DNA from 3 places in the Neobacillus sp. BP17 genome. Region 2 is predicted to be linked to each of the others. Evidence: riboswitches for the same ligand, from Rfam matches in the RefSeq annotation. Region 2 holds a riboswitch; each other region holds the start of a gene.
The links. Region 2 has a riboswitch for cyclic di-GMP ahead of AC4QJR_RS07035 (TadA family conjugal transfer-associated ATPase). Riboswitches for the same ligand answer to the same signal wherever they lie in the genome.

Region 1 (3,280 bases), 2.5 Mb from region 2:
CTTGCCTTGACGAACAATAGAATCTAATGCCCCTATGGTTTCCTCAAGTGGTGTATTGGGATCTGGACGGTGGGAATAAAAAATATCAACATAATCAAGTCCCATTCGTTTTAGACTTTGATCTAGACTAGATATCAAGTATTTTCTTGAGCCCCAATCCCCGTATGGACCCGGCCACATCGTATAGCCCGCTTTTGAAGATATGATCATTTCATCACGGTATGGAGCAAAGTCTGTTTTTAAGATTCTACCAAACATTTCTTCAGCCGAACCTGGCGGCGGACCATAATTGTTGGCCAAATCAAAGTGGGTAATGCCTAAATCAAACGCTCTTTTCAGCATTGCCTGTCCATTTTCATATGTATCCACACCGCCAAAGTTGTGCCAAAGTCCAAGTGAAACGGCCGGTAGTAATAACCCTGAACGGCCACTCCGATTATACTTCATTGATTCATAACGATTTTCTGCAGCTTGGTAAACCATGTGGGGTTCCCTCATTTCTATTCACTTTTTGATAAAACTAACACCCAAACTATACCATATCAAATTAATTTTCAGTCAATTCGGGTTCTATATTTGAGTAATAAATAAAATTTCTGATAAAATAAACAGACTACATTTTTCGAGGAGCCAAAAAAATGACAAACAACCAAACATTTATCGGTTATATAGGAACATACACCAAGGGCGGCAGCGAAGGAATCTACACGTTTAAACTAAATTCGGACAAGAAAAGAATCGAAGATATTCAAGTTGCAGCTGCACAGTTAGAGAATCCAACTTATGTCACGATCAGTAAGGACAATCGATACCTCTATTCTGTGGTTAAAGAAGGAGAAAATGGAGGAGTAGTTGCTTATTCCATAAACAGGGAAGGCGGATTAACCGAGCTCAATCGTCAGTTACTTCAGGGCTCATCACCTTGTCATGTGAGTGTTGACAGTAACAACCGTTATGCATTCAGTGCCAATTATCATAAAGGATCGGTAGAATCTTATTTAATTAACCAGGAAGATGGCACGATTCAACCAGCCGCATCGATTATAAAACATGAAGGTTCTGGTCCAGACCCAAGACAAGAGAAACCGCATACCCATTATGCCGGCATCACCCCTGATGAGAATTATCTAGCAGTGGTTGAATTGGGTATTGATGCTTTAATTACTTATGCAGTCAACAGTGATGGGACACTTTCAAAAGCGCACTTTCTCCCATTAAAAGCTGGAAGCGGACCAAGACATTTAGTTTTCCATCCAAACCAAAAATATGCATATATCATGACAGAGTTTAGTTCGGAAGTGATTGTTTTATCCTATCATTCGGAAAATGGTCATTTTACAGAAAAACAATATATTTCTACGCTTCCTGAAGATTTCAACGAGAATAATCAAGGCAGCGCCATTCATATTTCATCTGATGGACAGTTTGTTTACGCGGGTAATCGTGGCCATAACAGTATTGCTGTTTTCCGTGTAGACCAAGAAACGGGAGAACTTAGCTTTGTTGATCGCACCTCCACTGAAGGTGATTGGCCGAGAGATTTTATGTTCGACCCAACAGAGAAATTCATTGTGGCGTCGAACCAAGAGTCCAGTAACCTTGTCTTGTTTTCACGAGATGAAAACACAGGAAAACTTGCATTGATTCAGGCTGATATCGAGGTTCCGTATCCGGTTTGTGTGAAGTTTTTAAATTATTAAAATTAAAAAAACAGCTTAACAAATTGCTCATTAATTTGTTAAGCTGTTTTTTAAATCAATTGAATATTGCGAAAATTAAACACTCAATTACCCCTCTTATTAATTATATTCCGGTTCAATAGTCTTTAATCCAAGGGAGCGATTTAGGAAATCCCTAATTTCATCAATAGAGAGTCCTATCTTTTTAGCTTCATTAATAAGATCTAACCATTCTGTATCAATATCTTGTTCAACGGTTAATGCAGACAAAATTAACCCTCCTAAAATGATTACTATTTTAGGTAACTCAGCCATCCTAGTTAAAAACCTTAGACCTGTAGCTTTGCGTCCCAATCTTTCGAAAGGTTTGCCTTTGTCATTCATAGTATTAAAGTATTAAATTATTATAGAATAAACTAATAGTACTATAGTCTTGATGGAAACTAAATGAAAATATTTCCAAAAATATCGACAGAATTTCGACAAAATTTATATAAACCAATTAATCGTAGTTTAGAAGTTTTAAAACACATTTCTCACATGTTACCTGACCTATTTCAATAAATTTAATTTTTTTAAGGGTCTTCCTATTAATAATCCGATCCTTGTTAAAGACTATACCGCATGCACAATGATTGGAATCCTTCACAATGTGAATCTTGTCTCTTTCTTTTATTAGTGGATATATCATGATTCCCCTTCTTTTCTAATTATTAGTTCCTAAAAAAGAACCCCCCTTGTTCATTATAAAGAAATTGTAGAATTTTGTAAACGGAGAGGAGTTAATTTTACCCAGAGAAATTTCATTCACCTATAATACGAAAGTGGTACATTATTGGATTATTTTAATGTGAATATCCCCGTTTGTTCTTTAAAAGGAACAATGGTAAAATGTAGATTAAGAAATAATAGTTAGTTAGGAGCAAGTATTTTGGATCATCAACCGATACAAGGTAGCTGTAGAATCGATAAGAAAAGAAAGACACAGAAACGATTTCTTTTCATAAAAGTCCTATTGATTATTTTATGGGGCCTATTTTTGTTGGTAAATACCTGGACTGAGAGTATAGAGCGACTAATATATTTACATTCTTTTGGATTAAAGTGGGTTTCAAATCCTGATTTTTTGTCTTTTTTTTATTTTAATGATTTAACTTTGATTCATCCTGAATTTATTAAAATTAAATTAGGACATTTTGTTGGTTTTGCGATCATGGATTTTCTTCTCTTCAATCTAATAAGAAGTCACAAATATTCTATTGGCATATCCATTATTTTTGCGTTTTTTACAGAATTCCTGCAATTGTTTTTTGGTAGAGATGGACGGTTTTACGATTTAGTTATTGACTCATTCGGTATTGTATCGGTATTTTTTATATTAAAAATGCTAAATCGAGATAATAATAAGTAGGACGATTATTGGTAAGGGAGTGACTATTTGCCTTCAATGGATTTTTTGCAAGCTCAGGAAACTCTTAATTTCATGGAGTGGATCTTAAGAGCTGTAATTGGATTCTTCTTTATGCTCATTGTTGCTAAACTAATAGGACAGCGTGCGATTTCTCAATTAAGATTACTTGATTTCGTTATCGCCTTAGTTG
Region 2 (3,280 bases):
CATCTGCAATCGTGCGATTGTCCGCAGGATGGGTGTTTAAATGATGTTCTATCCTACTCGGAAGCTGTTTAATGATGTCTTGTTTTATGAATGCTAAATACTCGTCATTTGGCAGAACGTTCAATTCTCTCTGAGTAGCTTCCACCATAGGAGGTAAATCCGATTCTAAATATCTATAAATGGCTTCCTCGATTTTCATTGATCTTTGCATTTGATCTTTTGGTGATATTGGGGTGGATAAGGATTGATTTTGTACGGCAAAGTCTTCAATTCCTGCTAATTCGGATGGATTTAGACCAATGTTTAACGTACCTTCAAGAGTCTCTACCTTTAGTTGATCAAATTTATACTCAATTTTGTCTACATGGATGGCCTGTTTTTCATATAATTGTTTGATTTCTGCTTGCATTTTTTGGAGAGTGCTCTCTAAAGACTGAATTCTTTGCTCCTGAGCTTGAATACACATCTGCAGCCATTGAAGATATTGGGAATAATCCTGATACATGTAATCACCTCACAATTATTTCTCCAATAAACGTATTGATTATCATAAGATCGGCGGCCTATTTATCCTGTTTTCTTACTGCGGCTTGTAGGGGCACTGATGGTGTCCCTAATAAAGAGCCTGAAGATTTGATTGTTTGTGGTGCAGGTCCAGTAAATCCGCCAGTATTATATAAATGAGCCATCGGTTTAATAATCCCAGCACTGCCTATTTGTAAGACTGAGGAATTGGTAATCCCGCCAATTTTTATGAAATTAATCTGAATGGACTGCTGGATATAAAAGTTCATTTAAAATCACCCATTCATTAAGCATTAAGTGCAATCCCTTGATCGTAAACATCTGAATCACTTGTATTAGTTGAACTTACATTATTTTGAAGTTGTAAGCTTTCCCCAGTGTTAAAGGAACCAGCGCCAGAAAATGTTTTTGCGGTAGAAAATGGCATAATTTTATATACATCGCCAATATGGAAAACAGAACTGCTGCCAAGCGTAATGACCTGTGCAACTCCAACAATTGCTGGCATTTTCAACACCCTTTTTTCATAGTATCTTCTACATCCTATGTATGGGTAAAGGTAATGTGATTGATACGCCCAAAATTATTGAAATCAAGAATCGTATACGATTTTTAATATTCATTTGTAGAACGATCGATTAGAAATAGTTATAATTACCTATTTGCTTGTACAGAAAATAATAAATAAGTTGGGTTTTCGGTTGTTTAGAAAGGGACTATTATATGAGTAAGAGATCAGTCGGAAATAAACACTGTTTCTCGATAAAGGCAAACCTGATGAAAATCAGTGACGCAAAGCTATAGGGGCTAAGGTGCATTTGCACTAAGCCAGCCAGTTACCGAAAGATTAGGGTGTTTCATAATGGATATTCATGTCTGCATAGTTGTTCTATGTATCTATGGATATTCTATGAATTCTATCCCCCCTTTGGTAAAGGCGGGACTATCTCTATTTTATGGAGGTGGAAACTAATCGACTACTTAACCTGTTTTGGACCCATAAATCCCCTTATTTTAGATGAAGATGTTTCAGAGGTTATGGTAAATGGACCTAACCAGGTGTACTGTGAACGTAAAGGAAAATTGGTATTAACGTCAGTACAATTCCGTGACAATGAACATGTCAAGACAATGATAGACAAAATTCTTGCCCCACTTGGATGGAAAATCGATGAAAGTTCGCCAATGGTAGATGCTAGGCTGCCTAATGGCTTACGTGTTAATGCCATCATTCCTCCCCTTGCATTAAATGGACCAGCCATTACAATCAGGAAATTTTCAAAGGATCCCTACCAAATTGAAGATCTAATCAACTTTGGGACAGTGACAGAAGAAATGGCATTTTTTCTAGATGCATGCGTGAAAGCCCGCTTGAATATGTTTGTTAGCGGTGGTACGAGGTCTGGTAAAACAACCACTCTGAATGCCCTTTCCAATTTTATACCTGATGAAGAAAAAATCGTAACGGTTGAGGATGCTGCCGAAATTCAGTTGGGACAGGGTCATGTAATCTCACTAGAACTTCGACCTTCCGAAATAAAAGGTAAAAGAGCCATTTCGATTCGAGAGCTTCTCAAGAAATCGTTACGAATGAGACCTGACCGTGTTATTATCGGAGAAATCCGTGGTGGAGAAGCGCTTGATATGCTTCAGGCAATGAATTCTGGCCATGATGGTTCACTTGCTACAGGGCACTCATATAGTCCAAGGGATATGATTAGCCGTTTGGAAACCATGGTCCTTTTAGCAGGATTGAATAATTCTATTAAAGACATTCGAGAGCAAATTGCAGGAGCAATCGATGTGATTATCCAGCAAACTCGTTTAATGGATGGAACAAGGAAAATTATCAATATTACTGAAGTTCAAGGAATGGAAGGAGAAAATATCGTTCTGCAAGACATCTTTTCCTTTAAACAAAAAGGAATTAATTCTGAGGGGAAAATTATTGGACAACTTATACCGACTGGTGTCCGCCCCAAATTTTATGATCGCCTAGAGGCATCAGGGATTCATATTCCAGCGTCATTGTTTAAATAATCTCAGGTAATAAGAGGCATTAAATTTATGAATGGTTAGGGGCTGAATTTCCTTTAAATAGGGTTCGGCTTTTTCTTGTTCACTAAATTTGTTCGAGGGAGTTATTTCTTTTAATATATTAATTGTGAGACAATCATATTGAGGTGAAAAAGAGTGAAATTTGTGACAGTAGAATATAACAATGAATTGTTCGTTGGATTGCTTGACCAAACTGAGGCCGCAGTCCTTTTGTTAAACCTTGCTGAAGAAGAAAGAATGGGCATAAGAAGTTTTCCTCCTTCCCTGCTTAAATGTATCGACTTAGGAGATCTCTTTATTGAAAAGGTGAAAGAGGTTCTTGATTGGGTTACTAATTGCGGACAAACTTCATCTTTTTACGTCCCAATTGAACAGGTAACTTTGCTTGCTCCTATTCCGAGACCGAGTAAGAATATTTTTTGTGTAGGGAAAAATTACGCAGAACATGCGATTGAAATGGGGAGTGAGGCCGATATCCCTGAACATATTATGGTCTTTACAAAAGCACCAACAACAGTTATTGGGCCTAATGAAATGGTCCTAAATCACAAAAATATAACGGCTCAACTTGATTATGAAGGCGAGCTTGCCGTCATCATTGGTAAAAAGGGGCGGGCAATAAAAAAAGATGAGGCATTGGATTACATTTTTGGCTATACCATTATTAATGATGTAACCGCACGAGATTTGCAATCGA
Region 3 (3,280 bases), 350 kb from region 2:
CCTGTTATCCCACAGCAGGGCTCTCTGGGGGCAAGCGGTGATTTAGCCCCGCTTTCTCATCTTGCACTGGTTTTAATTGGCGAGGGAGAGGTATTTTACAAAGGGAAGCAAATGGCGGCTTTTGACGCACTCCAACAAGAGGGAATTTTGCCTTTAACCTTGGAGGCCAAAGAAGGTCTAGCCCTTATTAACGGGACACAGGCGATGACAGCTATGGGTGTGATCGGGTATTTGGAGGCAGAACAACTAGCACATGAAAGTGAGCTAATTGCAGCTATGACAATGGAAGGGTTAAATGGAATTATTGATGCATTTGCGGAAGAAGTTCATGTTGCTAGGGGTTATAAACAACAAATTGATACAGCCGCAAGAATCCGTGCTTATTTAAGTGATAGTTTATTAACTACACAGCAGGGCGAGTTACGAGTTCAAGATGCTTATTCTCTCCGCTGCATTCCACAGGTTCATGGTGCATCGTGGCAAGCTCTGGATTATGTGAAAGAAAAATTAGAAATTGAAATGAACGCGGCAACGGATAATCCATTAATCTTTGATAATGGGGAAAAGGTGATTTCTGGAGGAAATTTCCATGGACAGCCGATTGCTTTTGCAATGGATTTTATGAAAATTGCCGTGGCTGAACTGGCGAATATTTCAGAAAGACGGATTGAAAGATTGGTTAATCCGCAGTTGAATGATTTACCAGCATTCCTTAGTCCGCAACCTGGTTTGCAATCTGGGGCAATGATCATGCAATATGCGGCAGCAGCACTGGTATCAGAGAATAAAACACTTGCTCATCCAGCTAGTGTCGATTCCATCCCATCCTCTGCTAATCAGGAGGACCATGTAAGTATGGGTACAATAGCATCAAGGCATGCCTATCAAATTATCCAGAATGCACGAAGAGTTGTGGCAATTGAACTGATTTGTGCGATGCAGGCGGTGGAGATTCGCGGGATTGATAAAATGGCTGCAAATACTAGATTGTTTTACGACAAGGCACGCGAACAGGTAGCATCCATTAAACAAGATAGGGTATTCTCAAAGGATATTGAAAAAGCTGCTTATTGGCTTAAGTCAATCGATTTTTCACCATTTATTAGAAACTTAAGGATTGAAAAGGGACAATTCTAAAAATGATTTCTTCATAAAAAGAAGGCGTGAGATGCTCACGCCTTTTATTCTGTCTGATCATTTAGTAAGCGGGCAGTATCTCCTCGATACTCATCCTCGTTTTCTACACGATTTTTAAACGCTTCACGTACAACTAGGAATTCTTCGTCACCAACTGCTTCTTTCGCATGTTTTTCTGTTAAACTGCCTTCCGGGAAGTTTCCTGGATGGTTTTTCTTTTTATGTTCAAAATGTTCTCCACGTGCCAATTACAACACTCCTTTCGTCTACGCAAGTATCATTCCCGAAACAGAGTGAAATAATTACTTTTTTAATTCCTTCCACAAAAAAGAAAAAGCTGAATGACAGTGGAATCTTTTTAATAGATTCAATCTTCACCAGCTTTTTGTTTGGTGGAGTCTGGCTTGCATATGCGATCCAAAAAATACCCTGCAAACACAATAAATGCAATCGGAATTGAAAAATTCAACACATGGATAAAGGTCATTGTATGAAATCACCACCTACTCTAGAATATTAATAATATTCGGAAAATTATTTTATTGTTTACATTATATGCCAATTTTCACGGTTTAGACAAATATTTAAGTTATATGTTGGAAAAGTATTTTGGTTTTGGTTAACGAAGGGAATAAACAACAAGCTTTTTTCCAAAAATTAACTATTTTGACAGATGGTGTTTAGATTAAAAGTCTTAATTGGGATATTTTTGTAGAAATATGGTATAATTTGTTATAAATAATTGTGTGAAAATTTAATCAATACGACAAATTACAACAACCAACTAAAATAGGACTAGATATAATATCAATAAAGATTAAGTAAATTGTCCTATCGAATTCAGTGACTTAAGGTTTATTAAATGTCAGAAAAAGGCAAACCTGTTGAAAAGCAGGGACGCAAAGCCGAGGGTCTAAGGCAGGTTTTTTGCTAGGATGGCCGGGCTACCTGGAATACATTCTGTATTTTAGGAGTGAGTAAAGTGGTTATTACGAAAAATGAATTTGAAGTAATCGATCAGGAATGGATTGCACTCATATTGGAAGCAAAGGACTTAGGGTTATCCATAGAAGCAGTTCGTGATTTCTTGGTCACAGAGAGATGATAAGACACACATGGCAGTACAAAAAAAGCATTCTACACAAAAATAACTTTTTTGTAGAATGCTTTTTTTTTCAATAAGATTGTTTTATTTCTACTTATCATTTTGATTAATTCGCCATTTGTTAAATTCAAGGAAATCTCGAAATTGTTCCTTAGAAACGCCCGAATTCATTGCGTCCTTGACTAGATTCATCCAATCAATATCTAGTTCCTCTTTATTAATCTCTTCATGTATCAAGTGATCTACAGGAATATTTAAAACAACAGCGATTTTTTCTAGAAACTTTATAGAAGGATTCTCTTGTTTGTTATTTTCAAGGTTACTTAAATAAGATTTAGCCACACCTGCTTGAGCAGCAAGTTCGGAAAGTGACATCTTTCTATCTAAGCGAAATTTTTTTACGCGATCACCAATCATTAGTCTCACACCCAATTATTATTCACTCTACATTAATTCTATCAAAAAGAATAAGAAAGCACCATATTAAGAACAAATTAATAAGGAAAATATGTACTTTATGAAATAATATAGATAAAGTATTTTTGAAAAAATATCAGGATAGAGTTATATTAAAAGTGTTGCCTATTGCGGCATGTTTTATAATTTATTAGTGGTATGTTTTTAGTCGAATAACAATTTTGATTTGCATACATAAAAATAAATAAAAAGGAAGGGGACCCTACAATAATGATTGTCCTTAAATCACAACGTGAAATAGAAGCAATGAAAAAGGCAGGGGAAATTCTAGCTGCCTGTCATAAAGAAATAGCTAAATTGATTAAACCAGGTATTACCACTTGGGAAATTGATGCCTTTGTGGAAGAATTTCTTAAGAAAAAAGGTGCGACTCCAGAACAAAAAGGCTATAAGGGCTATGAATATGCGACATGTGCAAGTATAAATGACGAAATATGCCACGGCTTTCCACGGAAAGAACCTTTAAGCGAAGGGGATATTGTGACGGTAGACATGGTTGTTAATTACAACGGTGCGCTAGCTGATTCTGCCTGGTCCTATGCAGTTGGGGACGTGTCAGAG

Region 1: it holds a riboswitch for cyclic di-GMP, as region 2 does, so the genes downstream of both, AC4QJR_RS23060 (anti-repressor SinI family protein) here and AC4QJR_RS07035 (TadA family conjugal transfer-associated ATPase) in region 2, are expected to answer to the same signal.
Region 3: it holds a riboswitch for cyclic di-GMP, as region 2 does, so the genes downstream of both, AC4QJR_RS05340 (anti-repressor SinI family protein) here and AC4QJR_RS07035 (TadA family conjugal transfer-associated ATPase) in region 2, are expected to answer to the same signal.

Annotation. Positions count from the first base shown of each region.
Region 1 is NZ_CM184198.1:4,717,014-4,720,293, forward strand. It holds gene mgrA (L-glyceraldehyde 3-phosphate reductase) at 1-483, opposite strand, end outside; gene AC4QJR_RS23055 (lactonase family protein) at 639-1,700, shown strand; gene AC4QJR_RS23060 (anti-repressor SinI family protein) at 1,800-1,949, opposite strand; cyclic di-GMP riboswitch class I at 1,978-2,061, opposite strand; gene AC4QJR_RS23065 (VanZ family protein) at 2,611-3,090, shown strand; gene AC4QJR_RS23070 (DUF421 domain-containing protein) at 3,127-3,280, shown strand, end outside.
Region 2 is NZ_CM184198.1:1,472,774-1,476,053, forward strand. It holds gene gerPC (spore germination protein GerPC) at 1-505, opposite strand, end outside; gene AC4QJR_RS07025 (spore germination protein GerPB) at 564-794, opposite strand; gene AC4QJR_RS07030 (spore germination protein) at 812-1,033, opposite strand; cyclic di-GMP riboswitch class I at 1,283-1,369, shown strand; gene AC4QJR_RS07035 (TadA family conjugal transfer-associated ATPase) at 1,417-2,565, shown strand; gene AC4QJR_RS07040 (fumarylacetoacetate hydrolase family protein) at 2,719-3,280, shown strand, end outside.
Region 3 is NZ_CM184198.1:1,126,729-1,130,008, forward strand. It holds gene hutH (histidine ammonia-lyase) at 1-1,137, shown strand, start outside; gene AC4QJR_RS05335 (hypothetical protein) at 1,182-1,385, opposite strand; cyclic di-GMP riboswitch class I at 2,002-2,089, shown strand; gene AC4QJR_RS05340 (anti-repressor SinI family protein) at 2,120-2,242, shown strand; gene AC4QJR_RS05345 (helix-turn-helix domain-containing protein) at 2,333-2,659, opposite strand; gene map (type I methionyl aminopeptidase) at 2,930-3,280, shown strand, end outside.